DNA from 3 places in the Gellertiella sp. DMC107 genome. Region 1 is predicted to be linked to each of the others. Evidence: predicted binding sites of a transcription regulator. Region 1 holds the regulator's gene; each other region holds the start of a gene.
What was found. The regulator LexA, encoded in region 1, represses DNA repair genes until DNA is damaged. The targets are predictions, from matches to a motif close to TGTTCNNNNTGTGTTCNG.
Positions count from the first base shown of each region.

Region 2: the regulator LexA is predicted to act here: its motif matches at 5,884-5,901, upstream of ACT54B_RS07595 (DNA recombination protein RmuC).
Region 3: the regulator LexA is predicted to act here: its motif matches at 2,140-2,157, upstream of ruvC (crossover junction endodeoxyribonuclease RuvC).

Region 1 is NZ_JBQUZZ010000003.1:269,664-279,756, reverse strand. Features, by position in the region: gene lpxB (lipid-A-disaccharide synthase) at 1-275, shown strand, start outside; gene gltA (citrate synthase) at 307-1,596, opposite strand; gene ACT54B_RS12085 (ComEC/Rec2 family competence protein) at 1,954-4,512, shown strand; gene lexA (transcriptional repressor LexA) at 4,466-5,188, opposite strand; gene ACT54B_RS12075 (beta-galactosidase) at 5,400-7,415, opposite strand; gene ACT54B_RS12070 (amylo-alpha-1,6-glucosidase) at 7,494-9,191, opposite strand; gene ACT54B_RS12065 (carbohydrate ABC transporter permease) at 9,195-10,007, opposite strand; gene ACT54B_RS12060 (carbohydrate ABC transporter permease) at 10,000-10,093, opposite strand, start outside.
Region 2 is NZ_JBQUZZ010000002.1:449,245-459,337, forward strand. Features, by position in the region: gene ACT54B_RS07580 (nucleoside hydrolase) at 136-1,080, shown strand; gene ACT54B_RS07585 (methyl-accepting chemotaxis protein) at 1,152-3,506, opposite strand; gene ACT54B_RS07590 (ribokinase) at 3,730-4,629, opposite strand; gene ACT54B_RS07595 (DNA recombination protein RmuC) at 4,678-5,850, opposite strand; gene ACT54B_RS07600 (methyl-accepting chemotaxis protein) at 6,091-7,611, shown strand; gene def (peptide deformylase) at 7,691-8,203, shown strand; gene fmt (methionyl-tRNA formyltransferase) at 8,231-9,166, shown strand; gene truA (tRNA pseudouridine(38-40) synthase TruA) at 9,166-9,921, shown strand; gene ACT54B_RS07620 (hypothetical protein) at 9,928-10,093, opposite strand, start outside.
Region 3 is NZ_JBQUZZ010000001.1:872,498-882,590, reverse strand. Features, by position in the region: gene ACT54B_RS04125 (methyl-accepting chemotaxis protein) at 1-1,956, opposite strand, end outside; gene ruvC (crossover junction endodeoxyribonuclease RuvC) at 2,200-2,715, shown strand; gene ruvA (Holliday junction branch migration protein RuvA) at 2,720-3,340, shown strand; gene ACT54B_RS04110 (AbrB/MazE/SpoVT family DNA-binding domain-containing protein) at 3,395-3,673, shown strand; gene ACT54B_RS04105 (PIN domain-containing protein) at 3,670-4,077, shown strand; gene ruvB (Holliday junction branch migration DNA helicase RuvB) at 4,074-5,117, shown strand; gene ACT54B_RS04095 (metallophosphoesterase) at 5,114-6,016, shown strand; gene ACT54B_RS04090 (NUDIX hydrolase) at 6,020-6,523, shown strand; gene ybgC (tol-pal system-associated acyl-CoA thioesterase) at 6,589-7,038, shown strand; gene tolQ (protein TolQ) at 7,330-8,049, shown strand; gene tolR (protein TolR) at 8,077-8,526, shown strand; gene tolA (cell envelope integrity protein TolA) at 8,535-9,653, shown strand; gene tolB (Tol-Pal system beta propeller repeat protein TolB) at 9,801-10,093, shown strand, end outside.

The sequences.
Region 1 (10,093 bases):
TCAAACTAATCACGGATCGGATCAAGATCTGGAGCGGCGCGTTGCCGAACCTGATCGCTGACTATGTGATCGTCCCGGAATATTTCAATGCACAGATCCGTGCCGGAGCTTTGGTGCGCTGGCTGGAACGGCTCTCCGGTGACACGCCCGAACGGAACGCTATGCAACTCGGTTTCGACGCTGTCTGGCGAGCGATGGCCCGACCTGAGCCACCGGGCATGACCGGTGCAAAAATTCTTCTCGACTGCACATACAAAAAACCCGGCCAGATTTGACCGGGTTCTTTTTTTGCTGCGTCATCGCGTTTCAGCGCTTGGACACCGGCACATAGTCGCGCTGCGGGGCGCCGGTATAAAGCTGGCGCGGACGGCCGATGCGCTGCTGCGGGTCTTCGATCATCTCGTTCCACTGCGCGATCCAGCCGACGGTGCGGGCGAGCGCGAAGAGCACGGTGAACATGGTGGTCGGGAAACCAAGAGCGCGCAACGTGATGCCGGAATAGAAGTCCACGTTGGGGTAGAGCTTCTTGTCCTTGAAGTATTCATCGTTGAGGGCGATCTTTTCCAGCTCCAGGGCAACCTGCATCAGCGGGTCGTCGCCGTGGCCGGTGGCCTCCAGCACTTCATACATGGTCTTCTGCATGATGCGTGCGCGCGGATCGTAGTTCTTGTACACCCGGTGGCCAAAGCCCATCAGACGGAACGGGTCGTTCTTGTCCTTGGCACGGGCGATGTATTCGGGAATACGGTCGACCGTTCCAATCTCCTGAAGCATGTTCAGGGCTGCTTCGTTGGCGCCGCCATGAGCAGGCCCCCAAAGGCAGGCAATGCCCGCTGCAATGCAGGCGAACGGGTTCGCGCCGGAAGAGCCGGCCAGACGGACGGTGGAGGTCGATGCGTTCTGCTCGTGATCGGCGTGAAGAATGAAAATACGGTCCATGGCACGCGCCAGAACCGGGTTCACCACATAATCCTCGCACGGAACGGCAAAGCACATCCGCAGGAAGTTCGCGGCATAATCCAGATCGTTCTTCGGGTAAACGAACGGCTGCCCGACGTGATACTTGTAGGCCATCGCCGCGATCGTCGGCATCTTGGCGATCATGCGCAGCGAAGCGACCATGCGCTGGTGCGGATCGGTGATGTCGGTCGAGTCGTGGTAGAAGGCGGAGAGGGCGCCAACCGTACCGACCATGACGGCCATCGGATGGGCGTCGCGGCGGAAGCCGGTAAAGAAGCGGGACATCTGTTCGTGAACCATGGTGTGGCGGGTTACACGGGTATCGAAGTCCTTCTTCTGCGCAGCGGTCGGAAGGTCGCCGTAAAGCAGCAGGTAGCAGACTTCGAGAAAATCACCCTGCTCGGCCAGCTGGTCGATCGGATAACCGCGGTGAAGCAGGACACCCTCGTCGCCGTCGATATAGGTGATCTTCGACTCGCAGGAGGCGGTGGAGGTAAAGCCCGGGTCGTAAGTGAAAGCACCGGTGTGCTTGTAGAGCGTGCCGATGTCGATGACATCCGGTCCGATCGTTCCCTGCTTCACCGGCAGGTCTATCGACTTGCCACCTAGCGCCAAAGAAGCGTTCTTATCAGTCATGCTGGTCCTCCGAGTGCCCGGGCGCGAACCCGCGCCTTAAGGGTTAAACTGACAAACTTGCATCCAGATCTGCGCCAGGCTTATGGCCAGTCGCAGATCCTGCCTATCCTTTTTGCAGACCAAGCCCGCGGACATCCTGTCCGGGCCACCCACCCTTCATCCGGCGACGAAAGGGGCAAGGTCTCTGCATCGCGAATTGTGCAGCGCATGGTAGACCCTTTTGCGTCGCAAAATCCACTGAAAACATGGCCTTGATTGCTTGTTCATACGAATCTTAAGTCGAATTCTTTCCAATCCCGTTAACTCGATAAAATGCTGATCTGCCTTCATTAGAGAATTGAAGAACACTGAAATACCATGCGATACTCTGCCATGAATTTGAGCAGAGCCGTTCAGAAACTGGTCATTCCGCGCAATCGCCCGGTCAGGCGAGGGCAAGAGCCGGTGCCTGCCAACGAGAACGGGCAAACAGGCTCGCCAAACCCTCGCTGGAGCGCAACGGCGACCCCGCCGCGCAAGCAATCGGCTATTTTCCGGATTTCGGAGCTGGCCCACTTCTGTGTCGCCTGTTTTCGGGAAGAGGTTGCATTTCGGACCCCGTTTCTCTTCGCCCCGTTGGCCGCCGGGGCCGGCGCAAGCCTGTGGTTTCGATCCGACTCGGTTGCTGATTCGGACCTGTCTGCATTAGCAGCCGGCCTTGCCCTCCTTGCCGCATGGTGGCTCCGGCGGAGGCGGCCCGTCGTCGCTGCCATCGCACTGGGCTTCGCTCTGTTTGCTGCGGGTGCACTGCTGGCGGCTTTTGAAACGGCCCGATCCGCGACCATCCTCTTGGACCAGCCGGTGACGACTGTCGTAACAGCCCGCATCCTCGATCGGGAAGCGAGTGGCGAAAGGCAATGGCGTTATCGATTGGCGGTGATCTCGACCCGGTCGCCGCAGTTGCGGAGACCGCCACACGAAATCGCGCTGACCGCCCGTCAACCCGCTCCCTTCGAAGCGGGTGAAATTCTCGTCGGTCGGGCGCGTCTTTCGCCTCCCTCTGGGCCGGCCGCACCCGGTGCCATGGATTTCTCTTTCGCCGCCTATTTCTCGGGAACCGGCGCGAGCGGCTTTTTCTACGGAGCACCAGCGAGGATGCAGGGGCCGCCACCGGCGGCAGCGTCCCCGGCGGACAGGGTCTTCCTCCGCATCGCCCGGGCTCGTTCGTCCATTGGAGAACACATCCGCCGAACCATTGGCGGAGACGAGGGGGCCCTGGCGGCTGCCTTGATAACCAACGAGCAGCGGGCGATTTCCCGCGATACGGTCGAAACGCTCCGGAAATCCGGTCTGGCCCATATCATCGCCATTTCCGGGATGAATATGGTGCTGGCGGCCGCCGTGTTCTTTATCGGGCTCCGCTCGGTCTTCAGTCTTTCCCTCGGCTTCAGTCATGCCTATTCGGGCAAGAAACTGGCGGCGGTGGGCGCCGTGATCGGGACGGGCAGCTACTATCTTCTGTCCGGCTTTGCCGTTTCGGCGGAGCGTGCCTTTCTGATGATGCTGCTCTCTCTCGGCGCGGTCCTGGCGGATCGTCCGGCCATCAGCCAGCGCACCGTTGCCTTGACCGCCTGGATCATCCTGATCCAAAGCCCGTCCGCCGGGTTGTCGGCCAGTTTTCAGCTTTCCTTTTCCGGTACGATCGGATTGATAGCCGTGTACGAAGCCTGGGCGAGGTGGGGGAAGCCCCAGAGGCCGAAGTCCCGCCATCCTGTGCTCAGTGCCGTCGGCCGCGGGGCCCGGCTATTGACCGGGATCGCCGCGACGGCGCTTGTGGGCGGTCTGTCCACGGCCATTTTCTCCATGGCCCATTTCCAGCGTTTCCCGCTGCAAGGCTTCCTCGCCAACATGCTGGCGGCCCCCCTTCTCGATATGCTGGTCATGCCCATGGCGTTGGCAGCCATGCTGCTCATGCCTGTAGGACTGGATGTCGTGCCCCTGAAGCTTATGGGGCTTGGACTGGGCGCTGTAATTGCCGTCGGGAATAAGGTGGCGGCAATCGGCGGCGAACTTACGGTGCTCCCGATTCCCGCTTCGGCATTTTTATGTGCCGGCTCAGGATTTCTGATTTTATGCCTCCTGCGTACCCCGCTGAGGATCTCGGGACTTGTGATTCTGCTCGCAGCCGGATTTCTCTATGCTTTGGAGCCCCGTGAAAAACCGCCTGACCTTGTTCTGCACGAAGGGGGAGAGGTGGCCGCCTTTGTCTCGTCCGGACGCCTCTGGACTGCGGATCCCTCAGGCCAATCCTTTGTTACGGACCAGTGGCAAAGACTATATGGTCTGGGCGACGTCATGCCACCCCTGACGGTCGAACCCGACAGTGCAGGCCGGAAGGACCAACCGGATGACCGCTATCGGCCCTTGACGGATACGGAAGAGATCGTTGAACGCGGTCTGCTGGCAACCACAATCGACCTGCTCTCCGGGCAGCGCTTTGCCTGCAAGGATCGATCCTGGTGCATTGGAAAGGCGGCAGACCATACCGTCGCGCTTGTCGTCAACAGCATCTATACGGGCATTGCCTGTGATCTTGCGGATATCGTTGTGGCCAGAACCGGAAGAGGTTTCACGGAATGCCGCTCGGGCGCGCTGCTGATCAGCCGAGATACTCTCCGCATGACCGGTTCAGAGGAAATCCGCTTCGACGAGGCTACGGGGGCAGTCGTGATCAAACCGTCCTATACGCGTCTCGACCGACCCTGGCTCGCCAACAGAACCTATGACTGGCACACCGGAGGCCCAAGGAATCCCGTCCCCGAGACCCTGCAGCGGCTCCTCACAGGTGCGGAGCCTAACGCAGGCTCGAACCGACCCCTGGCAGTCCTGCCTAGTGATAGCGACGAATCAGGCCGACCAGTTTTCCCTGAACCTTGACCCGATCGGCCGCGAAAATGCGCGTTTCATAGGCGGGATTCGCCGCTTCGAGCGCGATGGACGCGCCTTTGCGCCGAAACCGCTTCAGAGTCGCTTCCTCGTCATCAACCAGCGCCACGACAATATCGCCGGGGGTCGCACTGGCGGTATTGCGAATGATCACCGTGTCTCCATCCAGGATACCGGCATCGATCATCGAGTCGCCCTTGACTTCCAGCGCATAATGGTCGCCGCTCGCCAGCATCTCCACTGGCACGGAAATCTCGTGCGTGTTGTTCTGGATCGCCGAGATCGGGACACCGGCGGCGATACGGCCCATGACCGGCACTGCAACCGTCGTCGCATCATTGGCAGGAGCGGGGGCGGGCTTTGCCGGAGCGGGAGCTGGCTGCGGTTTTCCGAGACTGCCTTCGATCACGCTCGGCGAAAAGCCGCGGCGCGGCTGCAAGCTGGGCGTATAGGCCTCCGGCAGTTTGATGACCTCGAGCGCCCGGGCCCGGTTGGGCAGGCGGCGAATGAAGCCGCGCTCTTCCAGGGCCGTGATCAGCCGATGAATCCCGGACTTCGATGCAAGGTCCAAGGCATCCTTCATCTCATCGAAAGAAGGCGGAATACCCGACTCCTTCATTCGCTCGTGAATGAAGAGCAGCAATTCCTGTTGTTTGCGCGTCAGCATCTCGCCAATCCCCAGAATCGTGAAACAAATCCAGAACGGACCCTATATGTTCCATTTGTGTTCCGCAAGTGGCAAATATTCGATTAAAGCCAGCAAAGGATCGATGAAATTTTTATATGTTTCCCCAAGGGTGAGAAAGCGCCACCGCCCGGGTCCCGATAAGGCCCCGGACGGGTGGAACGAGCGGCTCAAATCCGGCTCATGCGGCGTTTCAGCCTTGTCTCCATATGGTGACACCGCAGGGCGCAATTGCCTTTTCGCCCACGAGAATATCCGCCTTCGCCGGCAGCTCCAGATCCGTGGTCTCGCTCCCGAAATTGAACGCGAAGCTCAGCTCGCCCCGCCGGACAATCCGGATGTCGCCAAGATCCGGCATCCATGCGACACCCGCCCAGTCCAGTGAGTCGCGCATCAGAGCGTGAAGGAAATCGGGCGTGGGGATCGTCGCGAGATAGCGGGCCTTGTCATTTCCGACGATGGCGGGCGCTCCGGTACGATAGGGTCCCTGGAACGTAGCCAAGACCGGCTCGTCCGTTTCGATAGTTTCCCGCCAGGTACCGGCAGCGAACTGTCGATTGCCGAAAAGCACGGGTTCACCGAGAGCCGAGGGCAGGCTTTCCACACGAACCACCTTCAGGGAGAGAAGATCGCGGAGCGGCCCCGGGGGAAGTCCGTCCGGAATGTGCATGTCTCCTGTCTTGCTGCCGGAGCGGGGGCCGAACAGCACCTTCGCCCCGGAAGCCTGGAGGCGAGCGATGAAGCCGGGATCGGCGATCAGCAGATCCGGACACAGCACCAGCCGGTAATCCGAGACATCGCTGGACTGATTGATAATGTCCACATCCACGCCATGGCGGGAAAGGGCTGCATACCAGTCCAGGCAAAGCGCGGACGCGGAATAGGTTCTTCCTTGCGGAAGTGCCCGGCTCGCCCATCGCGATTCGTAATCCATGAGAAGGGCAACAGACGCCTTCGCCTTGGTCTGCGCGGCAGGCAGGCATTTTCGCTCGGCTGCCACGAGGGCGGTTTCATGAAAGGCCTGATCCGGGGTCGAATCCGGCAGCAGCAGGCCGGCATGAAACTGTTCCTGCGCAAAGGGGGCCTGACGCCAGCGGAAATACGCCACCATATCCACCCCATGCGCATAGGCGAGCCATGTCCACAAGCGCACCATTCCATCGTCGGGCGACTGGTTATGCGCGGCCCAGTTCACGGGGCCGGGCTGCTGTTCCATCACCCACACGCGGCCTTTTCCGGTGGCGCGATAAAGATCGTGGTTGAAGGCGACCTGGTCGGGATCGCCGGTGCGCAGCCTCCGTTCCTTTTCCGCATTGGAGAGGCGCCCATTGATCAACCCGCCCATCGGATAAACGTCCCACGAGGCGACATCGAGGTCCGCCGAGAGTTTGAAATGATCGAAGTCGATGTTGTGCGACATGAAATTATGCGTCACTGGCCGACCGGGCGATCCGGCGCGAATAATGTCGACCTGCTGGCGATTGAAGCGCACGACCTGATCGGACGAGAAGCGCACGAAATCCACCAGATGGGTCGGGCTTGGTTCCTCCACGACCTGAAGGGGCACGTCCACCTCCTCGAAGGATCGGTAGCGCATCGACCAGAAACGCGTACCCCAGGCGGTGTTCAGCGCGTCGATCGTGCCATACCGCGCCTCGAGCCACTGCCGGAAGGCGCGATGTGCGCTTTCGGAGTAGCTGTAAATGGTGTCGTGGTCGCCATATTCGTTATCCGTCTGCCAGGCCTTGACGAAAGGATGATGCCCATACCGGTCCACGAAAGCGCGGGTAATCCGGCCCGCCTCGCGGAAATAGGTTTCGCTCGAGAAGCAGTAGTGACGTCGTGCGCCGAAGCGCCGCTGCCGACCGTCCGGACCGACGGCAAGGATATCCGGGTACCGGTCCACCAGCCATTTCGGCGGCGCGGCCGTGGGCGTCCCGAGAATGACCTTCAGCCCGGCTTTGCCGAGGATGTCGATCGCCTCGTCCATCCATCCCCAATCGAACTGGCCGGGCTCGGGCTCGATCAGCGCCCAGCTGAACTCGCCGATCCGAACCCAATCGAGCCCGAGGTCAGCCATTCGGGCGGCATCCTCACCCCATTTTTCCTTGGGCCATTGTTCGGGATAGTAGCAGACCCCAAGCTCGAGCCGGTCGGGAGCGATATAGGGGGAGGGAGGAACGGATTTGCCGGGCTCGGTGACTGACACGGGCGCAAGCTCCTTGCATGGATGTGCACATTCGAAGGCAGGCGTTGCAGCCATGCCGGTTCAGATTTCGGGTGTGGTTCAGCGGTCCGCGCGAACCAGGCTGGCGGAGAGCACGAGATAGGCGGCAGAAGTCCATGCAAACGCGGGATCGCGCAAACCGCGACCCGACAGCGCATCGAAATTCTCTGCAAGACCGTTGAGCGAGGCCAGCCTGCAGAAACGCCGGGCGATCTCGTCGGCGAGCTCGCGTTCGCCCTGCCGGCGCAGGCCGTCCCAGACCAGAAGGGTGGTCGGAGCCCAGATCGGTCCGCGCCAATATCCATCCGCCTCGTAAAGAGGGCTTGTCGGGCATTCCGTCGCCAATCCCCACTCGGTGAGATATCCACCCTCGCGAAGCCGAGCGAGCATCCGGTCTCTCACGTTGTCAGGTAGTCGGCTACCGAGAAGCAGCGGCATGAATTGCACAAGGCTATCCCGCGGCAATGTCCGGTCGGGGTCGGACAGCAGCCGGGTACGGAACATCTCGCCATCCCAAAGCCATTCCTTCAAAAGGGTAAAGAGACGGTCGGCTTCCTGCCGGTAGCGGAGCGCCTCTCCCTTATTGTCAATCAGCACGTCAGCGAGCGTGTCGCACGCAAGAATGAGGAAGACCGGCAGATCCGGCGACATCACCGGGCCGCCTTCGGCAAAGAAGCTCGCATTGTCCCAGCCGCTGTCATTGCCATGGAAATAGGTGGGCAGGCTTTCCGCATCCGGCCGGGTATGGGTCAGCCAATAGTCCACCTGCGCGGCAAGGGCGCGAGAAAGGTAGGCCCGCCGCTCGGCTGTCAGAAAGCCCGGATTGTCCGCATGGATCAGTTGCACCGCCCAGCCATGCACCGGTGGCTTCGTAAAGGCGAACAGCATGTGCCTGTCATTGACGAAATCGGGCAGGCAGCCGCTTTCATGCTGGTGATCGAAAATGGCTGCGAACTGATCGAAGGCGAGCTGCGGGTCGGCCCGGTGTACGCCGAGCGCCGAAAAGGCATTGTCCCAGCTCCAGATATTGATCATCCAGTTCTTGGACATGAAGATGGATGGCCGGGTGAGCAACCCCCGCTCCGGCACGCGGTTCGCCCAAAGCAGATAGGAGGCAAGCCGATGAACCTCCTCCTCACCGGGTCGAGGCCCGTCCTGAAGGGCAAGCCAGCGTTCGAATTCCGCGCGGACGTCCGCCTCAGACTGTGAAAGCTCGGGTGGGGACACGGACGACGCGATCACCTCGAAGAGCTCGAGCGTGCCTTCCCAGTCGCTGGCCGGTTCAAAGGCGATACTGACATCGTCTGCATGATCGCGGCGCCACTGCCCGCTGACGACAAGCCGTGTGCCGGCTGCCAGCGGACGGATCTTGATATTCTCTCCGGAGGCGACGATGCAATCTTCGCCAGAGGGCAGGCGGAAAGCATAATCGTAGCGGGAACCCTTGAGCGCCAGCCGAAGGCCGAGGTCTTTCCCCTTCAGATGCAGTGTTTCGCCCGAACCGATCACGAAAGAAATCTGCCCGTTATCGGTTTCGGCGGTGAGGCGGTGGGGTTCGAGCGTGAAACGCGGTTCCACGGGATGACCGTCCGGCCCGAGGAAAGCAAGCCGGCAAAGCCTTCCGAGCGAGGCGCGTTCATCCCCGCCGGATACATGGCGCAACCAGGTATCCGTGCGGCCGTCCGCGTCTGCCATCCGCGATAGTGTGAGGAACCGGTCCGCGCGGCTGAAGGGAATGCGGTCGAAATCGAACAGCATGGCCTAGCCCTTCACCGCCGAGCCGACCGCGCCTTCCATGATGTAGCGCTGGGCGAAGAAGAACAGCACGAGCGGCGGCAGGCAAAGCAGGGTGGTAATGGCCGCAACAGCCGTGATGTCCACATCATGCGGGTTCTTGAACAGGGCAAGACCGAGCGTCAGCGTGTATTGGGACTGATCGTTCAGGAAGATCAACGGCCCGAGATAGTCATTCCAGGCATTCATGAAATGGATCGTGCCGACAAGGATCAGCGCCGGCAGCATCAGCGGCAGATGGATACGCCAGTAGATGTCGAAGCTCGACGCCCCATCCATACGCGCCGCCTCGTCGATCTCGAGCGGGATCGTCATGATGAACTGCCGAAGCATGAAGACGAAGAAGGCATCGGAAAAATAGGAGGGCACGATCAGCGGCTTCAGCGTGTTGATCCAGCCGAGATAGTTGAACTCCATGTAGAGCGGGATCATCTTCACGTCCCACGGGATCATCATGGTGGCGAGCAGCAGGATGAACAGCGCGTCGCGGCCGGGAAAACGGAACCGTGCGAAGCCGAAGGCGACAAGCGAGGACGAAATCAGCTGGCCGATGGTCGACAGCACGACGACGATCGTCGAGTTCCACAGGAAGGTGTTGAAGGGCAGCTTGTTCCAGGATTCGGCAAAGTTCTCGAAATGCCATTCGGATGGCCAGAAGACGGGCGGGAACTGATAGAGTTCGGCTGTGCTTTTTATCGCGGACAGGAAGGTCCAGTAGAAGGGCAGGATAAAAAGGACCGCGAAGAATGTCAGGGCGGAATGGATGAGGAGCTTACGCATCGTCGCCCTCCTTGGACTTCAGCTCGCCCTCGTAATAGGACCAGGCGGCCGACCAGCGCATGACGACAAGCGAGAGCGCCAGAACG
Region 2 (10,093 bases), on a different contig from region 1:
AGTTCTTCCGTCAGGCCGCCGGCGGGCTCATCAACGGCTTTTTACCACCCGGTAAAAAGCCGAACTTGACTTTGGCGATAAGCAATTGTCAGGTGCCACGGCAGATTTACGGGCAACGTCGCTTCGGGGGCAGGCATGAGCGAAAAAAGAAAGATCATCATCGATACGGATCCGGGTCAGGATGACGCCGCCGCCATCTTCCTGGCCTTCGGCAGTCCGGAAGAGATCGATCTGCTGGGTATTACCACGGTCGCCGGCAATGTGCCGCTGAGCTACACCTCCCGCAACGCCTTGATCCTTTGCGAGCTGTGCAATCGCCCCTCGGTGAAGGTTTTTGCCGGCGCGGACAAGCCTCTCAAGCGCGCTCTGGTCACGGCGGAACATGTGCATGGCAAGACCGGGCTCGATGGGCCGGCGCTCGAGGAGCCGACCCTGTCGCTTCAGCCCCAGCACGCCGTCGATTTCATCATCGAAACCCTGCGGACCGAGCCCGCCGGCACGGTGACGCTTTGCACCCTCGGTCCCTTGACCAATATCGCGACGGCGCTGACCCGGGCACCCGATATCGCCCCCCGCATCCGCGAACTGGTCATGATGGGCGGCGGCTTCTTCGAGGGCGGCAACATTACCCCCGCTGCGGAATTCAACATCTATGTGGATCCGGAAGCCGCCAAGATCGTCTTCGGCGCCGGCATCCCCATGGTCATGATGCCGCTCGATGTCACCCATCAGCTCCTGACCCGGAAGGATCGCGTCAACCGCATGCGGGAACTGGGCACGCGTCCGGCCATAGCCATGGTGGAAATGCTGGAGTTCTTCGAACGCTTCGACGTGGAGAAATACGGTTCGGATGGCGGTCCGCTACACGATCCGACCGTCATTGCCTACCTGCTGAAGCCCGAGCTTTTCGGCGGCCGCTTCTGCAACGTCGAGATCGAAACGGAATCCGAGCTGACGGCGGGAATGACGGTGGTCGACTGGTGGCACGTGACCGACCGCAAGCGGAATGTCCAGGTCATGCGTTCGGTGGATGCGGACGGTTTCTTCGACCTTCTCGTCGAGCGTTTCGCCCGCATCTGAAGCGCAGCACAAGCAAAAAGCCCGCCTGACCGGCGGGCCTTTCTCATGACCGGAACGATGCACCTCTCCGGTCAGAACTCTTCCCAATCCGCATTGACGGCCAGAGCCGTGGCGCCTGCGGTCCGTGGCTGCGGAGCGGGCGCAGCAGGACGCGCGGGGCGCAGGGCGGGCGCCGATGCCTTCGGCGGGTTCGCAGCCGGCGGGGCCGGCCGCGAGGAGGCCTTGGCGGGCGTGGCGGCCACATACCGGCTGCCCGATGTGGTAAAGCGGCTGACGACCTGCTTCAGCATGTCGGCCTCGTCGTTCAGCACGTGGCTGGCTGCCGTCGTTTCCTCCACCATCGCCGCGTTCTGCTGGGTGACCTGGTCCATCTGGTTGACGGCGCCGTTGATCTCCTTGAGGCCCACGGCCTGCTCGCTGGCCGAAGACGACATCTGCAGGATGAGGCTGTTGATCTGCATGACTTGCTGGGAAATTCGGCCGAGCGCCGTTCCCGCCTGCGCGACCAGATCCACCCCTTCCTTGACCTGAATTCCGGAAGCGTTGATCAGGCCCTTGATTTCCTTGGCGGCATTGGCCGACCGCTGGGCCAGTTCGCGCACTTCCTGGGCGACGACGGCAAAGCCCTTGCCGGCTTCGCCGGCGCGTGCGGCTTCCACGCCGGCATTGAGCGCCAGAAGATTGGTCTGGAACGCGATTTCATCGATCACGCCGATGATGCGCGACACCTGAATGGACGATTCCTCGATTCCCCGCATGGAATCGATCGCCTTCTGCACGATTTCACCGGAACGCTCGGCATCCGCGCAGGCCGTATTGACCGTGGTGGCGGCAATCCGGGCATTATCGGCGCTTGAATTCACCTGTTCGGTGATTTCGTTCAGCGCTGCGGCCGTTTCCTCCAGGCTGGCCGCCTGCTGCTCGGTGCGATGCGAGAGGTCGTTGGCGCTCCGGCTGATTTCGGACGTGCCGCTGTTGATGTTGTGCACGGTGGAATTCAGCGCGATGATCGTGTCTTCCAGGCTTTGCAGCGCGCTGTTGAAATCCTGTTTCAGGGCCGCGTAATTGCCGGGGAAGCTGTCCTCGATCCGGTAGGCCAGATTGCCTCGGGACAGTTCGGCGAGCGCCTTTCCGAGCGATTGCACCACGTGGCGCTGCAGGTTGTCCGCCTCGCTTCTTTCCTGGTCGTTGCGGGAACGCTCGTGCTCGGCGGCCGCGCGCTGGTTGCGGTTCTCGTTTTCCAGATGCTGGGCATCCGAGAGCGTGTGCCGGAAGCTTTCCAGGGCGGTGGCCACGGCACCGATCTCGTCGATCCGGTCCTGGCCGGAGACCGGCCGGTCATACTGGTTGGCGGACAGCGAGCGCACATCGGCCACCAGGGCATCCAGAGGCTTCTTGACGAAAACGCGCACCGCGAAATAGAGGGCGGCCATCACGGCCAGCAGCATCACCAGCCCGCCCACAGCCATCAGCCAGGTCTGCGAATTCACGGCGGCAGAGATGGCAGATGCGGGCACATCCACGAGCACCACCCAACGGGCATTGAGATCGGGAAGCTGGAAGGGATAGACGACGCGGTAGATATCGCGCCCCTCATTGTCGACCTGCTGGTCCAGGATCCGGGCCGTTCCCGATTTCAGCGCATCGTCGATCTCCGCTTTTCCCTCGCCTTCGAAAGGCTTGATCAGCAGCTTCTCGGTCGGAGCCACCAGCCATTTGCCGGTCTGCGACAGAAGCAGCACCCGACCGCTTTCCAGCGGATGAAGCTGCGAGAGGCGCTGGCCGATCGAAGCAAGGGTGATGTCGACGCCGGCCACCCCGATCAGTTTTCCTTCGGCTTCGACCGGATAGGCGATGGAGGTGATGACCGCCTTGACTTCCTCTGTGGTGTAGGGATCCGTAACGCTCCCCTTGCGGGTCTGCGCCGCCACCGCGTACCAGGCATCCTTGTAGCTTTCGCTGAAGGTGGAAAGCTTGATGCCGCCATTGCGGTCCTTCGTCCAGTAAGGCGTGAAGACACCGTTCTTGTTGCCGCCCAGTTCCAGCTTGTCCTTGACGCTGTCCTGTTCGCCATCGATGGCCTTCGGCTCCTCCTGCATCCAGCTGCCAAAGGCGAAGTCATACTGTTCCACATTGGCTTTCAGGATGTCGATGACGCCCTTGCGGTCGAGATACTTGCCCTGGGTCGATCGGCCGATGACGCCGGACATGGAGCGGGCCGCACCGGCGAGATGCGCGATATCCGCGGAGATCGAGTTGGCAATGGAACTCGCCTCCGCCTGCGCCTGATCGAGCGTCAGCTTCTCGACGCGGCTTCGTGTCTCCGAAATCAGAATGGCATTGGTGGTGAACAACACGGCTGTGATCGCGACGCCGCTCACGGCGATCAGCTTCACGGCAATGGTCTTGAAACGGGAATTGAGCATAATGCCTCGGCCAATTGGGGCCCGTCCTCCACGGACCCGAAGCGGGATGCTCTTTCATGGAGCGTCAAACGCATGCGGCAGCGGCCGCATCCATCGCGTCAATCAACGCAAAGGCTATCGATCCATTATTAATTAAAACTAAAACCAGTGAGTACTGCTTACATATCAGGGAAGACTGCAATTTGATGCTTTAACTGCAGTCACGGCCTGGATGGAGCCGGATCTAGACTTCCCTGTCCACCTCATCCGCCATGGGAATGGACGGCTGGGCCCCCGCCTTGAGGCACGCCAGCGAGCCGGCGACGGCGGCGCGGCGCAGGGCCTTTTCGAACGGCATGCCGCTTTCCAGAGAGGCGGCAAAATAGCCGCAGAACGTGTCTCCCGCGCCGACCGTATCGACCGGCTCGATTTTCAGCCCTTCGGCCCGGAACAGCTTGCCGTCCCGGATGGCGACAACGCCCTCTGCGCCAAGCGTCACGATGATTGTCTGGCCGTTTTCCGCATGCAGGCGCTTGAGCGCCGCGATGCGATCATCCGCCGTCAGACGGTCCTGACCTGCCAGACGTTCGAATTCGGTTTCATTCGCAATCACGATGCTGGCCTTGCGGCCCAGGTCTGCGGCCCGGTCAGTCAGGGGCGCAATATTGATCACGGTGGTCACGCCCTTGCCGTGGGCGGCTTCCAGGGCGGCTTCCACCGCCTCTGCGGGCACTTCCAGCTGCACGAGCAGGTAGTCGCCCCGTTTCATGCCGGATATGGCAGCGCGCGCATCGTCTGCGGATACGGCTGCATTCGCACCGGGCACGACGGCAATCATGTTTTCCCCATCGCCGCCGACGAGGATCAGGGCCGTGCCGGTGGGATGGGGGGAGGTCTTGACGGCCTGCATATCGACTGACGCCACATGCATCATGGCCGTTGCCTGCGCCGCGAAAGGATCGTCCCCGACCGCGCCGACCATTTTCACCTTCGCACCGGCACGCTGTGCGGCGAGCGCCTGGTTGGCGCCCTTGCCGCCGGCAGCGGTGGAAAAGCTGGTTCCCGAAACGGTTTCGCCCGGCTTCGGCAGGCGTATCGTGGTGGCGACAAGGTCCATGTTGATGGAGCCGAGGACAGTGATCATGATGCTATTCCGGATCGGGTTTCTGGATCCGAACAGTGCCCGACCACTTCAGTCCTCGTCAACCACTCTGAGGCGCAATTTGCCCGTTGGGCTTTCCGCAAACGGGATCACGGGATCCTTTTCCCCGGCTTTCGGCTCCTCGGCCGGCGCGGCAAGATCGAGGGCGGAGATCCGCTCTCCCCGGCGCAGGATCTTGGCGGTCGACACGCCGATCGCTTCCACGTCCCTCTGGCTCTGGCCGAAATGGGTTTGCAGCTTGGAGACCCGCTCGTCCAGCCGTGCCAGGTCCTGCAGCAGGGTCGCCACTTCGGCCTGGATGAGATGCGCCTGTTCCCGCATGCGCTGATCCTTGAGAAGCGCCTGCAGCAGTTGCACCGACAACATCAGCAAGGACGGCGAGACGATCATGATGCGCAGCTTCTGCGCCCGCTGGATAACGGGCTCGAAGCGTTCGTGGAGATCCGCAAAGATCGATTCGGAAGGCACGAAGAGAAACGCGGTCTCCTGCGTTTCACCCGGGATGAGATATTTCTCGGCGATCGCCCGGATATGCAGATCCATATCCCGCCGAAACAATTGTGCGGCGGCCTGCCGCCTGTCCGGTTCCTGCGCATCGCGGAACAGGTTCCAGCTTTCGAGGGGAAACTTGGCATCGACGACAAGGCCCGGCGCGCCGTTCGGCATGCCGATCAGGCAATCCGGACGATTGCCGTTGGAGAGCGTCGCCTGAAAACTGTAACCGCCGAAGGGCAGGCCATCGGCGATGATCGCTTCCATCCGTCCCTGTCCGAAAGCGCCTCGGGTCTGCTTGTTGGAGAGGATGGCCTGAAGGCCCGCCATGTCACGGGCCAGGGTTTGAATATTGGCTTGCGCGGCGTCGATCACGGCGAGCCTTTCGGCCAGCCGCCGGAGATTGGCATGGGTCGCCTCGGTCTGGGCCTGCAACGTATGGCCGATCCGGCCTGTCATGCCGTCGATCCGCTCGCCGAGCAGGCTGCCGAACTCCTGCTGCCGGCGGTCCATCATCTCTGTCATGGCCTGAATGCGGCCATGCATCTCTGCCTGGGCCTGCATCAGTTCGGCCATTGCCAGGCGGGATTGATCCCCGGTGACCTTGCGACGGAGGGTCAAAAATACAACCAATACGGATGCAATCACAAGAAAACCAACCAGAACCATCGATTCCTGCGAAGAAACCTGGCTGAAAAAATTTCCAAACATCTGGCCCTCAATGGCTCCGTTTTGCTCCATTAAAGGATCAAAACATGAACATAGCTGGAAATCAAGGCAAGCTTTGGAAAAGAAAATCAGTTGTGTTGAATTGGTATGTTAGCGCTTAGTGACTTCTAAGGTAAAAACTTACATTAGTAGTTTAATATAATTTTTACCTGAAAAGATATTTATCAAATTTAATATAGACTAAAATCGCGATGAATACTCGCGGAGTCTCAGGGGATATACATGACAGAGAACGAAGCGCGCCGCGAGCTGGACAAGAGGCTTTCCTTCATCGGTCTCGATGAGGAAGCCCGCAGGACATTGCGCACATTGAGCCCGGTGATTCGCGAGGCCATGGATGCCGGTCTCGACACTTTTTACGGCAAGGTGGCGGCGGTTCCCGAAACCGCGGCCTTCTTCCGCAACGAGCAGCACATGAAGCACGCCAAGCGGCGCCAGCTGGATCATTGGGGCATCGTATCGAGCGGTGAATATGATGTCCGCTATGTTCAGGGCGTGCAGACCATTGGCGCCACCCATGCCCGAATCGGGCTGGAGCCGCGCTGGTATATCGGTGGCTACGGGCTGCTGCTCGAGCAGATGATTCACGCGGTGGCGCAGAAGCGCTGGCCCTCCCGTTTCGGCAAGTCCAAGTCCAAGCAGCTGGCGGGGGAAATTTCCGCCATCGTCAAGGCGGCAATCCTGGACATGGATTACTCCATTTCCGTCTATCTCCAGAAGCTGGAAGAGGAACGTCAACAGGCCGAGACTGCACGCAATGCCGTGGAGCGGGAACAGAACGAGGCCCTCGCTGCCCTCACCGAGACGCTGGAAGCCCTCTCCAAGGGCAATCTGGAAAGCCGGATGCCCGAGGGTCTTGCCCCCGGCTTCCAGAATATGGTCGACGACTACAACAACGCGGCGGAAAATCTCCGTGTTGCCCTTTCCACGGTCCGTCATGCGGCGGAAAAGATCCTGGATAGTACAGGATCCATTGCCGAAGCGGCGGACGATCTCGCGCGCCGGACCGAGCAGCAGGCCGCAGGCCTCGAAGAAAGCACGGCAGCCCTGCAGGAGTTGACGGGCAACGTCACCGTCACGGCCCGGGGTGCGAAACAGGCCTCCGACGTCGTCGGGCAGGCGCTCACGGAGGCCCAGGTTTCCGGCGAAGTGGTGACCAAGGCCGTGACGGCCATGGGTGCCATCGAACGCTCCTCGGACGAGATTTCCAAGATCATCGGCGTCATCGATGAAATTGCCTTCCAGACCAACCTGCTGGCGCTGAATGCGGGCGTCGAGGCCGCGCGTGCCGGCGAGGCGGGACGGGGCTTTGCCGTCGTCGCCCAGGAGGTGCGCGAACTCGCCCAGCGCTGCGGCAAGGCCGCGCAGGAAATCAAGTCGCTCATCTCCCAGAGCTCCAGCCAGGTGCAGACGGGCGTCGGTCTCGTCAACGAGGCCGGTGGCGCCCTCGACAAGATCATCGGGCGCATCGTCGAGATCAACGGGATCGTTTCCGGTATCGCCTCGGCGGCGGAAAGCCAGTCCGGAGGCCTGCGCGAGGTCAGCGCGGCCATCATCAACATGGATCAGATCACCCAGCAGAATGCCGGCATGGTGGAACACACGTCCCACCAGACCGAAACCCTGCGCGAGGAGGTGGAGCGGCTCGTCACGGCCCTTCGCGGATTCCGGACCCGCAGCGAGGCCCGTCTTCAGGAAGATGCACGGCAGGCCGCCTCGAGCTTCACACGCCGGGCCGGCTGAGCCTGCCGCCGGCAAAATCCTCGAAAAAGCCGTCTGAATGGCAATTCCCACGACCGAAAAGATCGGTTATGGGAATGCCATGACGATCAAGCCCCTTATCATTCTGCCCGATCCCGTCCTGCGCCAGGTCTCGAGCCCGGTGGAGCGGATCGATTCCGAAAGTCTGCGCCTCGCCGACGACATGCTGGAAACCATGTATGATGCGCCCGGCATCGGTCTGGCGGCCATTCAAATCGGCGTGCCCCGCCGGCTGGTGGTGATCGACGTCTCCAAGGAGGGTGAGGACAAGAAACCGCTCGTGTTCTTCAACCCGGAAATCCTTGCCTCCAGCGACACGCGCTCCACCTATGAGGAGGGCTGCCTGTCCATTCCGGATTACTATGCGGAAGTGGAGCGGCCGGCCGGCATTACCGTGCGCTATGTGGACCGGGATGGCAAAAGCCAGGAGCTGGCGGCCGACGGTCTTCTCGCCACCTGCCTCCAGCACGAGATCGACCATCTCAACGGAACCCTTTTCATCGATCATATTTCCCGCCTGAAGCGCGAAATGGTGATCCGCAAGTTCACCAAGGCTGCCAAGGCGCGCATCTGATCCGCGCTCGAGGCCGGGAGTGCTGCCATGTCCCTGCGCATCGTTTTCATGGGAACGCCCGATTTTGCGGTCGCGACGCTGAAGGCGCTGCACGCCGACGGCCACGAGATCGTGGCCGTCTATTCCCAGCCACCCCGGCCTGCGGGCCGGCGCGGCCTGGAATTGCAGAAATCGCCGGTTCACCAGGCGGCTGAATCACTGGGGCTTCCGGTCTTCACCCCCCTCAACTTCAAGGCCGAGGAAGACCGCGCGCGTTTCCGGGGCCATGCAGCGGATGTTGCGGTCGTCGTAGCCTATGGATTGCTTCTGCCTCCCGCCATTCTGGAAGCGCCCCGCCTCGGCTGCTACAACGGCCATGCCTCGCTCCTGCCCCGCTGGCGTGGAGCCGCGCCGATCCAGCGCGCGATCATGGCCGGCGACACGGAAACCGGCGTCATGGTCATGAAGATGGATGCCGGCCTCGATACGGGGCCGGTTGCCCTGACCGTCCGGGAGGCTATTCGCCCCGACATGACGGCCGGCGAACTGCACGACCGGCTGATGCAGGCCGGCGCTGGCGTCATGGTGGAGGCCATGACGCGTCTGGAGGCTGGCGATCTGCCGCTCGAGCCGCAGTCGGAGGACGGCGTTCTCTATGCAGCCAAGATCGACAAGGCCGAGGCCCGCGTCGATTTCAGCCACCCGGCGGCCGAGGTTCATAACCTCGTTCGGGGATTGTCGCCCTTTCCGGGCGCCTGGTTCGAACTGCCGAGCGGCGGAAAGACAGACCGGGTAAAAATCCTGAAGAGCGAACCGGTCTCCGGGGAAGGCCCTCCCGGCACGCTCCTCGATGACCGTGGCACGGTCGCCTGCGGGTCCGGCGCCCTTCGTCTCGTCCGCCTGCAGAAAGCGGGTGGCAAACCCCTGGACATCGACGACTTTATCAGGGGCACGCCGCTTCCGGCGGGCACAAGGCTGCCCTGATGCACCGCTACCGGCTTCTCGTGGAATATGACGGCACGCCCTATGTCGGTTGGCAGCGGCAGGAAAACGGCCAGTCCGTACAGGGCGCGCTGGAAAATGCGGTCCTGTCCCTGACGGGAGAAACCGTGTCCATCCGGGGCGCCGGGCGCACGGACAGCGGCGTCCATGCCATGGGGCAGGTTGCCCATGTGGATATCACCCGTCCCTGGGACCCGCGCAAGCTGCGCAACGCGCTGAATGCCCATCTGAAACTCGCCGGCGAACGCGTCGCCATCCTGGCCGTTGCGGCCGTGCCGGACAGTTTCGATGCGCGCTTTTCCGCCATCCGCCGACATTATCTCTACCGGATCATCTCCCGGCCGGCGCCGCTGGCCCTGGAAGCGGGGCGCGCCTGGTGGGTCCCGAAACATCTCGATGCGGATCGCATGCATGCGGCCGCGCAGCGACTGGTCGGCCATCACGATTTCACCAGTTTCCGATCCGCCCATTGCCAGGCGGCAAGCCCGGTGCGCACGCTCGACCGGCTGGATGTGACCCGCAGTGGCGATCTCATTGAAATCAGGGCCAGCGCACAGAGCTTCCTGCATAACCAGATCCGCTCCTTCGCCGGGACGCTGAAGCTCGCAGGCGAGGGAAAATGGAGCCCGGACGATGTCCAGGCGGTGCTGGAAGCGCGCGATCGCAAGGCCTGTGGCCCGGTCGCCCCACCTGAGGGTCTCTATTTCATGCAGGTGGATTACAAGGAGGGAGCCTAGCTCCGCTCACGGCGTCGCGATGCCGAGGAAGCCACTGAGCCAATCCGACAGGAATATGGCCGGGACGAACTGCACCAGCACCAGCGAAACGATCAGCACCGTGTGATCGCCGCAGATCATCCGGAAAATCCGTTCCAGCGCGATCAGGAGAACGCAGACCAGCGCCAGCCAT
Region 3 (10,093 bases), on a different contig from region 1:
TGCCTTGGAGGAGCGTTGGGCGAGCTCGCGCACTTCTTGCGCCACCACGGCAAAGCCCTTGCCGCTTTCGCCGGCCCGCGCGGCCTCGACACCGGCATTCAGGGCCAGCAGGTTGGTCTGGAAGGCGATCTCGTCGATCACGTTGATGATCTGGTTGATCTGCCGCGAGGAACCCTGGATCGCCTCCATGGCGGAGATGGTTTCCTGCATGATGCGGCCGGATTCCTGGGCGCCCGCCTTGGCGTCGCGGGCGATCAGCTCCGCTTGCTCGCTGCGGGTGATCTGGGTGCGGACCGATTCGGTAATCGCGTTGATGGCGCTGGCGGTCTGGGTGATCGACGCCGCCTGCCGCTCGGTACGGACCGCGAGCTGATCGGCGCCGCTGCTCATATGCTGGGAGCTTTCGCGCACCGCATTGGAATTGCCGCCGATGGAGGAAAGCGTGCCGTTCAGGGTGGCAATGGCGCGGTTGAAATTCTGGCGCAAGCTGTCCAGTTCCGGCGGGAAGGTCTCATCGATGGAGAAGACCAGATTGCCGCTGGCGAGCTGGCTGAGCCCGGTATCGAGCTGCTCCACCACACGCTGAAGGCTACGGGCTTCCGCATCCTTTTCGGCCATGCGCTGCTGGCGTTCCCGCTCCGTAAGGCTGCGGTTTGCCTCCGTTTCGGCTTCCAGCGCGCGCTGGTCGAGCAGCGACTGGCGGAAGCGGGCAAGGGCGCGGGCAAGGGTGCCGATTTCGTCCTTGCGGTCGCCATAACCGATTTCCGCTTCCAGATTGCCCTCGGAGACGGCGTGGGTGAGGCCGGCAAGCTTCGCCAGCGGGGCAAAGAGGCGGTTGGCGAAGAAAGCGGTGAGCACGCACAGCAAGACCAGCACGCCGGCACCCATGAGCAGCAGGTTGCGGGCAATTTCCAGCGATCCGGCCTGCAGTTCGTGCAGATCCACAGTCTCGCCGATCACGAAGGTCTGACCCTCCCGCGATACAGGGCGGAAGTAGCCGCGCGCATCGTCATCGTTGATGAAAAGCGCGGCTTCGGAGATCGAACCTTCCCCGGCTGCGATCGCATTGGCGGCAGGCTGTTCGTAGGGCTTGCTGTCGATGAGTGTCAGGGCGCCATCCTTGGCGGCAATCGCCTGGCCCAAGCCGTTGATGATGAGCGCTGCCTCGGAGCTCCCCGGCTGCAGCCCCTTCGTGAGGGTCTGCACGATGGTCGACTCGCGCACCTGCAGGATGATGATGCCCTTGATGGAGCCGAGCTTCACAATCGGAACCGCATAGTAAATGGCGGGATGTCCATCGACGGGATTGATGGCAATGCCTGAGAAGGCCGTTTGCACGCCCCCGTCTTCGGTTGCCGCTTCGCCATTGGCGAGGGCGGCGGCAAATGTCTTTCCGAGCGGAGTGTCCGCCCAGCTGCCGCTCTTCAGGTCCTGTGCAAAGGAAGAGCCCTTCTTGTAGCTGTAGATCACATTGCCGGAGACGTCTGCGATCATCAGGTCCAGAAAATCGGTGCCCTTGAGGATGGCGGCGACATCGTTCTGGGTTTTTTCATGGGCGGTGAAATAATAAACGCTTGCCCCTTCAGGCTTGATCAGCTTTTCGCGCTCGTCCGCCGGGAAGGGGTTCTTGGTCACGAAGGTCTCGATGAGGGCGTCGGCAGCCTTCTTGCCGCCGTTCTCCAAGGTCTTCCAGCCGCTGCGCAGCGAAACGATGGCGCTCTGCATGGCTTCGATCTTTGCCACCGAGACGGCCTGGCTTTCCATCTGGGTCAGGGACGAGGCCACCATGTCGCCGCGGAACGTGAGGATGCTGTTCATCGAGTTCAGCGTTTGCCGCTCGAAGATGCTGTTGCTGCTCACATAGGCCATGTAGTTGAGGGCGCCGACCGACAGGATCGTCAGCGCAATGAAGATGGCTATCACCTTGGAAGACAAGGAGTGAAACATCGATGACATGTCGATACCCGCGTTTAAACTCATACGAAACAGGGGCAAACGCCCGGCCGCACGTTGAATGGATGAGCAGACCCGACGGTACGGTGCACCGGCAACCTTCATGTTGCTGCTAACCGGGAAAAGATGGCCCATGTTGTGCTGCCTCCCTTAATTGGGAGTAAAGAATAAGTATTATTCCGTACGTGTTTTTGTTTTGTTCACTTTTTGCTGGTCTGAAACGGTTGAAAAGGGATAGGGTCGGACATGCAAGAAGCGATTCGTATCATTGGAATTGACCCCGGGTTGCGGCGCACCGGCTGGGGAATCATCGAAAGTCTTGGGAATTCCCTGAAGTTTATTGCTTCGGGAACAGTAACGTCCGATGGCGACTGCGATCTCGCTTCGCGTCTGTGCCAGCTGCATGACGGTCTGGCGGAGGTGGTGCACAGCTACCGGCCGGACGAGGCGGCTGTGGAACAGACCTTCGTGAACAAGGATGCGGTGGCGACGTTGAAGCTGGGTCAGGCGCGCGGCATAGCCATGCTCGTGCCCGCACGCGCAGGCCTGCCCGTTTCCGAATATGCGCCGAATGCGGTCAAGAAGGCGGTCATCGGCGTTGGCCACGGCGAAAAGCAGCAGATCCACATGATGCTGAAAATCCTGATGCCGAAGGCGACCTTTGTCGGCAATGATGCGGCGGATGCGCTGGCCATTGCCATTTGCCACGCGCATCAGCGCGGCGGCCAGAAACTCCGTCAGGTCATGGCAGGGAAGGGATGATCCGGTGATCGGAAAACTCAAGGGCACCATTGAAGAAATCGGCGACGACCATGTGCTCGTGGATGTGCATGGCGTCTGTTACGTCGCCCATTGTTCGGCGCGAACGCTCTCACGCATCGGATCGGCGGGCGAGGCGGTCGTTCTCTTCATCGAGACCTATGTGCGCGAGGACCAGTTGAAGCTCTTCGGCTTCATGAGTGCGCTGGAACGGGAGTGGTTCAACCTCCTGCAAAGCGTGCAGGGCGTGGGGGCAAAAGTGGCGTTGTCGGTGCTCTCCACGCTGACACCGTCTGAACTGGCGAACGCGATCGCTCTTCAGGACAAGGCCTCCGTCTCGCGTGCGCCGGGTGTCGGCCCGAAGGTCGCAGTGCGGATCGTGACCGAGCTCAAGAACAAGGCGCCTGCCTTTTCCGGCGATGCGGGACAGAACATCGGCCTCAAGCAGGAGCTCGGCGAAGGCGTCGCCTCCGCGCCCGTGGCCGATGCAGTCTCGGCCCTCACCAATCTGGGCTACAGCCGCGACCAGGCCGCCAATGCGGTGGCCGCCGCGCTCAGGAATGGCGGGGAGGGCGCCGACAGCGCCAAGCTCATCCGCCTCGGCCTGAAGGAGCTTTCCCGTGGGTGATTCCTTGTTTTGGTCGCCTTTCCTTACTATGCTGAAAAAGTAAGGAGGGCGCTCATGAGCTACAACATCACCATTACTGCCAAGGGGCAGATGACCATTCCTAAAGAGATGCGCGACAGGCTCCAGGTCAAGGCTGGAGACAAATGTTATGCGTGGATTCGTAACGGTGAAATTGTGATCGTGCCGCGCAACAAGTCGCTGGAAACGCTGGGTGGAATCTTGGGAAAGCCTCCGGGCGGAGCACACCTTTCCGCCGAAGAGATGCGCACTGCCGCTGCCGACGCTGCCGTGCAGCGCCATGAGGACTTGCAATCCAAGGATTATGGCGGGTGACGCAGCGGCTCGGTGTCGATACCAATATGCTGGTGCGGCTTGCCGTGGATGACGATGCCAGGCAGGGTGAACTGGTCCGGCGGATGCTGGAGCGGCTGGGCGAGGATGATGTCCTCTTTGTGAATGCTGCGGTTGTTCTGGAGCTGCACTGGGTTCTAGGGAAGGGCTATAAATTCCCGGAAGACCGTGTACTGAATTTTATTCAGGCGCTTCTGGAAAATCGGTCCATTGAACTTGCTGATTACGAAGCGGTGGGCAATGCGCTCGATATATGCCGCCGCACCCGGGCGGATTTCTCCGATGCCTTTCTTGCTGAACTCAATCGGGTGGCCGGCTGCCGGAGCACCCTGACATTTGACCGGAAGGCGGCGGACCGCATTCCCGGAATGGAACTTCTGACGTGAGCGAACAAAACAGACTGCTCTCCCCCGAAAAACGCGGTGAGGATCTCGATACGGCGCTGAGGCCGCAAACGCTGGACGATTTCACCGGCCAGGCGGAGGCGCGCGCCAATCTGAAGATCTTCATCGAGGCGGCGAAGAATCGCGGCGAGGCGCTTGATCACGTGCTTTTCGTCGGGCCGCCCGGTCTCGGCAAGACCACGCTGGCCCAGATCATGGCGAAGGAACTCGGCGTCAATTTCCGCTCCACGTCCGGACCGGTGATTGCGAAAGCCGGTGATCTCGCGGCCCTGCTGACCAATCTCGAGGAGCGCGACGTGCTCTTCATCGATGAAATCCACCGCCTCAATCCGGCTGTCGAGGAAATCCTCTATCCCGCCATGGAGGATTTTCAGCTCGACCTGATCATCGGCGAGGGCCCCGCGGCGCGCTCGGTCAAGATCGACCTGTCCAAGTTCACGCTGGTCGCCGCCACCACACGCCTCGGGCTGCTCACCACGCCGCTGCGCGACCGCTTCGGCATTCCGGTGCGCCTGAACTTCTACACTGTCGAAGAACTGGAGCTGATCGTGCGGCGCGGATCGCGGCTGATGAACCTGCCGATGACCGACGAGGGTGCGCGGGAAATTGCCCGGCGCGCGCGCGGGACGCCGCGCATTGCCGGGCGTCTGCTGCGGCGCGTGCGCGATTTTGCCGAGGTGGCGCGGGCGGAAGCGGTGACGCGCGAGATTGCGGATGAGGCTCTGACGCGGCTGCTCGTGGACAATATCGGTCTCGACCAGCTGGACAAGCGATATCTGACAATGATTGCCGTCAATTTCGGCGGCGGGCCCGTCGGCATCGAAACCATTGCTGCCGGTCTTTCCGAACCGCGCGATGCCATCGAGGATATCATCGAGCCCTACATGATCCAGCAGGGCCTGATCCAGCGCACCCCGCGCGGGCGGGTGCTGACGGCGAGCGCGTGGAAGCATCTCGGCCTCGTGCCACCGAAGGATATGGAGGCCGCCCAGTTCCGCCTCTTCCAGGACGACAGCGAATGATCACGCGCCGCGGGCTTCTCAAGCTCCTGGCGACCGGCTGGTTTGCCGGGCTGGCAGTTGCGGCTTATGCAACGGGCGGGGAAGCGCTCGGGCGTCCCCGGGTAACGCGGCTGACGTTGAGGCCGCCGCGCTGGCCAAAGGACCTCCCGCTTCGCATTATCGCGCTTGGCGATGTCCATGCGTGCGATCCGTGGATGATGCCGGACCGGATCGCCGATATCTGCGCGGAGGCCAATACGCTTCAGGGCGATATCGTCTTGCTGCTCGGCGACTATGCCAGCAGCATGAAGCTGGTGGCGGGCTATCCACCCTTCGAACAGACCGCAGCAGCGCTGGCCACGCTTCGCGCGCCGCGGGGCGTTCATGCCATTCTCGGCAATCACGACTACTGGGCCGATCCGGATTTTCAGGCCGGCACGCGCCCGTCCTGCCGAATGCAGGACGCTCTCGAAAAGGCCGGCATTCTGGTCTATGTCAACCGCGCTGCGCGGATCGAGCATGGCGGCGGATCATTCTGGCTGGCAGGCCTCGGCGACCAGATGGCTTACAAGCCGAGCCGCCGCTACAATCGCCCCTGGTTCATCGGCATCGAGGATATGGCGCGGACCCTGTCGGGGGTTCCCGATGAAGAACCCATTCTGCTCATGGCGCATGAGCCCTATGCCTATCCGCTCCTGCCGGAGCGGGTAAACCTGATGCTGTCAGGCCATACGCATGGAGGGCAGTTCAATCTGTTCGGCTGGACACCGTTCCTGGATAATCCGCTTGACCGGGCCTATGCCTACGGGCATTTCCGCGGCGAGAACAGCGATCTTTTCGTCTCCCGCGGCCTTGGTTGCTCGGCGATTCCCATGCGGTTGGGTGCTTGGCCCGAGATACTGGTGCTGGAGATTGCCTGACCCATGGCCGACCGCTTCATGATCCGGATCGATGCGAAGCCGCGGCTCTTCAATTTCCGCATTGCCGGCCTTGCCTTTCGGCAGCGCCATGTGCTCGTGCACCGCGCCACGCATGAGCCGTTCTGGACCTTTCCGGGTGGCCGGGCGGAAATCGGGGAAACCTCCGAAGAGACGCTTCGCCGGGAAATGCGCGAGGAGCTGGGCGTCGAGGCGGAAATCGGGCCGCTTCTCTGGACGGTCGAGAATTTCTTCCATTTCGAAAAGCGCGATTATCATGAACTCGGCTTCTATTACCGGATGGAGCTGCCGGCGCATTTTGCCTTTTCGGAAACCGGGATCGTGCACCGGATCGTCGACGGGGCGAGCGAGATCGAGTTCAAATGGGTTCCGGCGACGACGGAAGCACTCGCAGCGCTGCCACTGCAGCCGGATTTCATCGCGGCGCGAATCCAGGCGCTGCCGGAGCGCAGCGAACATCTCGTCTGCCATGAAACCGTGCCCGAATAGCGCCGACTTGCACGGGGCGCGCGGCTGGATTATGCACCAGCCGTGCGAAGGCAGGAAAGACAGACATGGCGGATCTCACGGCCCATCTTGCGGGTGAACTGACGGAAAGCGGCCACCGGCTTTGCCAGCGGGTCTATTACGAAGACACGGATTTTTCCGGTCTCGTCTATCACGCCCGCTATCTGCAATTCCTGGAACGGGGGCGTACCGACTATCTACGCTGCCTCGGCGTCGAGCAGGGGGCGCTGCTGACGGCGGACGAGGAAGGCCTCGTCTTTGTCGTCCACCGGATGGAGATCGATTTCAAGGCCTCAGCCCGGATGGACGATGTGGTGACGATCCTGACCTCCACCGAAAAGGCGGGCGGAGCCAAGATGGTGCTCAACCAGGAAATCCGCCGCGGCGAGCAGCTGCTCATTGCCGCGCGGGTGATCATTGCGGTCATCAATGCACGGGGAAGACCGCGCCGGTTGCCGGAAACGCTCGCGGCCAGCTTTCTCGGCAAAGAGGCTTGAGCGGGCCGGCGCAAGGCCGGATGCTAACACTCTTTTAACCATAATGGCGTCTTACTCGCTTTATAAGGAATCGCGGGCTCCGCGCCTTCCTTTAACCAAATTTTGCAGCAAGAAGCTTTTTCGGGAAGGGTGGTCTTGACACCACCGAAAAACAGCTTCTGGCGGCAGAGGAAGCAAGGACCGGCCGGTGCCCGAGATGATGGCGACCGGATGGACCGACAAGCGTATTGCTTTGTTTTGACACCGCCCGGTCCTCAGTGCCGGGCGTTTGGATTCGAGGGTGAAAGATCGATGGAAACGGTTGATTTGGCGGCAGCGGCAACGGATGTAAGCCTCTGGTCCCTGTTCATGCAGGCAGGCTTCATCGTGAAGCTGGTCATGATCGGTCTCTTGGGCGCCTCGGTCTGGACCTGGGCGATCGTGATCGACAAATACATCAATTTCGGCCGTGCCCGCCGGCAGTTCGACCAGTTCGAGCAGGTCTTCTGGTCGGGGCAGTCGCTGGAAGAGCTTTATCGCAGCCTTTCCGAACGGCCCAATGGCGGTCTTTCTGCCATGTTCGTCGCCGCCATGCGCGAATGGAAGAAGAGCTTCGAGCGCGGTGCGCGTTCTCCCATCGGATTGCAGATGCGTATCGACCGCGCCATGGACGTGACGCTGGCGCGGGAATCCGAGCAGCTGGAAGCCCGTCTTTCCTCGCTCGCCACGATCGGTTCTGCCGCTCCGTTCGTCGGCCTCTTCGGCACCGTGGTGGGTATCATGACCTCGTTCCAGGCAATCGCCGGGTCGAAGTCCACCAATCTCGCGGTTGTGGCACCCGGTATTGCCGAGGCGCTGCTTGCCACCGCTATCGGCCTCGTGGCCGCTATCCCGGCAGTTATCGCCTACAACAAGTTCTCCGGTGACGCGGGCAAGCTGACGGCACGCATGGAAGGCTTTGCGGATGAGTTTTCCGCCATCCTGTCGCGCCAGATCGATGAGAAGCTGCAGCCGCGTGCGGCAGCCCAGTAAGAACGGCCAGGAACGGGAGTAACGACCATGGGAATGGCAGTGGGCGGAGCAGGCGGCAAGGGCGGCCGTCGCCGAAGGGGCAACAAGCGGGGCCCGGTCAGCGAAATCAACGTCACGCCGCTTGTCGACGTCATGCTTGTGCTGCTCATCATCTTCATGGTGGCGGCACCGATGATGACTGTCGGCGTGCCGATCGACATGCCGGAAACTTCGGCGAAGCCGCTGAACTCCGACACGCAGCCGATTACGGTTTCGGTCAATACCGCAGGCGAGATTTTCCTGCAGGAAACGCCGATCGCGCTGGAGGAACTCGTGCCGAAGCTCGAGGCCATTGCCAAGACCGGCTATAACGAGCGCATCTATGTGCGCGGCGATACCAATGCCAATTACGGCGGCGTCATCAAGGTGATGGCCCAGATTTCCGCTGCCGGCTTCAAGAATATCGGCCTGATCACGCTCCCGGACAACAGCCAGTGAACGACCTTTTGAAGCGCAGTCTTGTCATTTCGGCGGTGCTCCATGCCCTTCTCCTGGGCTGGGCGCTGTTGAAGATCGGCGCGCCCGAAGAATTCGACATGGCCAATTCCGAATCCCTGCCGGTCGAGTTCGTGCCGATCACGGACATTACCCAGATCCAGCAGGGCGACAAGGAAGCGCCGGTCAAGGACAAGGCGGCGCCGGTGCCCACCAAGCGGCCGGATACGGTCGCGAATGCGGAGAATTCCGGTGACAACGACGTCGATCTGAAGTCCGCGCCGAAGCCGGTCGAGAAGCCCTCGAAAACGGAATCGGCGGCAGCTCCGAAGGCGACGGATAATCCCACGCCGGAGCCCGAGGACAAGCCGAACGAGGTGAAGGAGGTCGCCAAGGAGGAGACCGACACCGCCGATCCGACGCCGAAGCCCGAACCGAAGCCGGAAGAGGCTAAACCCGCGGAGAAGCCGGCCGAAAAGCCGCCGGAAGAAGCCAAGCCGGACGAGCCGAAGCCCGAGGAACAGGCGCTGCCGGAAAACGTGCCGGTGCCTGCACCGAAGCCGAAGGTGGAAAAGCCGAAGGAGCCGGAAAAGAAGCCCGCGGAGACAAAGACCGCCGACGCCAAGGAAAAGCCGAAGACGTCCGACAAGAAGACGGCCGACACGAAGCAGGAAAAATCGAAATCGGCAGCCAGCCAGAAATCCGATTTCAATGCGGACGAGATCGCCAATCTTCTGAACAAGACGGATGCGAAATCGGATGGTGCCAAGCGCTCCTCTGGCGAGAAAGCCTTCGGCGGCAAGAAGACGACCGGTGGCGAAAAGCTGTCCCAGTCGGAACTTGACGGCCTGCGCGGCCAGATAACAGACAAGTGGACCTATACGGCCGGCCTCGAAGGCGCTGACGAAGTGGTGATCGAGGTGAAGTTCTCGCTCGACGAGAGCGGCAATGTGGTGGGTGACATCGAGGCGACGGCCAATGGCGGGCCGCCCTCCACCCAGCAGGCGCTGCTCTCGGCAGCCAAACGCGCGATCCGCAAGGCGACGCCCTTCCAGGGGCTGCCGCCGGACAAATACGACACCTGGAAGGATGTCATTGCCAGCTTCACGGTTGCCGATCTCGGCGGCTGAGGAAGAGGGGGGCAACAAGTTTGGCCCGGCAACGGGCATGGTTTGAACGAGTAAGGCGTTTCCCGGCCTCTGCCTTGCCGGCGGCGGGAGACGAACAAGCTGAAAGGCTGATGGACGATGATGAAACTTATCCTGAAGAGATGCGTCATGGCGCTTCTCGTTGTGGTGGCGGCTGCGCCGTCGGTCTTCGCCGAAGTGCGGATCAATATTCGTGGCGGCCGCGCCGAGCCGCTGCCGATCGCGATTTCTGACTTCATGTCGAATGGCAATCTCGGCCCGCAGATCTCCGCCGTCATTGCGGCCGACCTGCAACGCTCGGGCCTGTTCGCGCCGATCGACAAGGCGGCCTTCATCGAAAAGATCAGCAATCCCGATGCGCAGCCGCGCTTCGAGGACTGGAAAGCGATCAATGCGCAGGCGCTGGTGACCGGCCGCGTCAC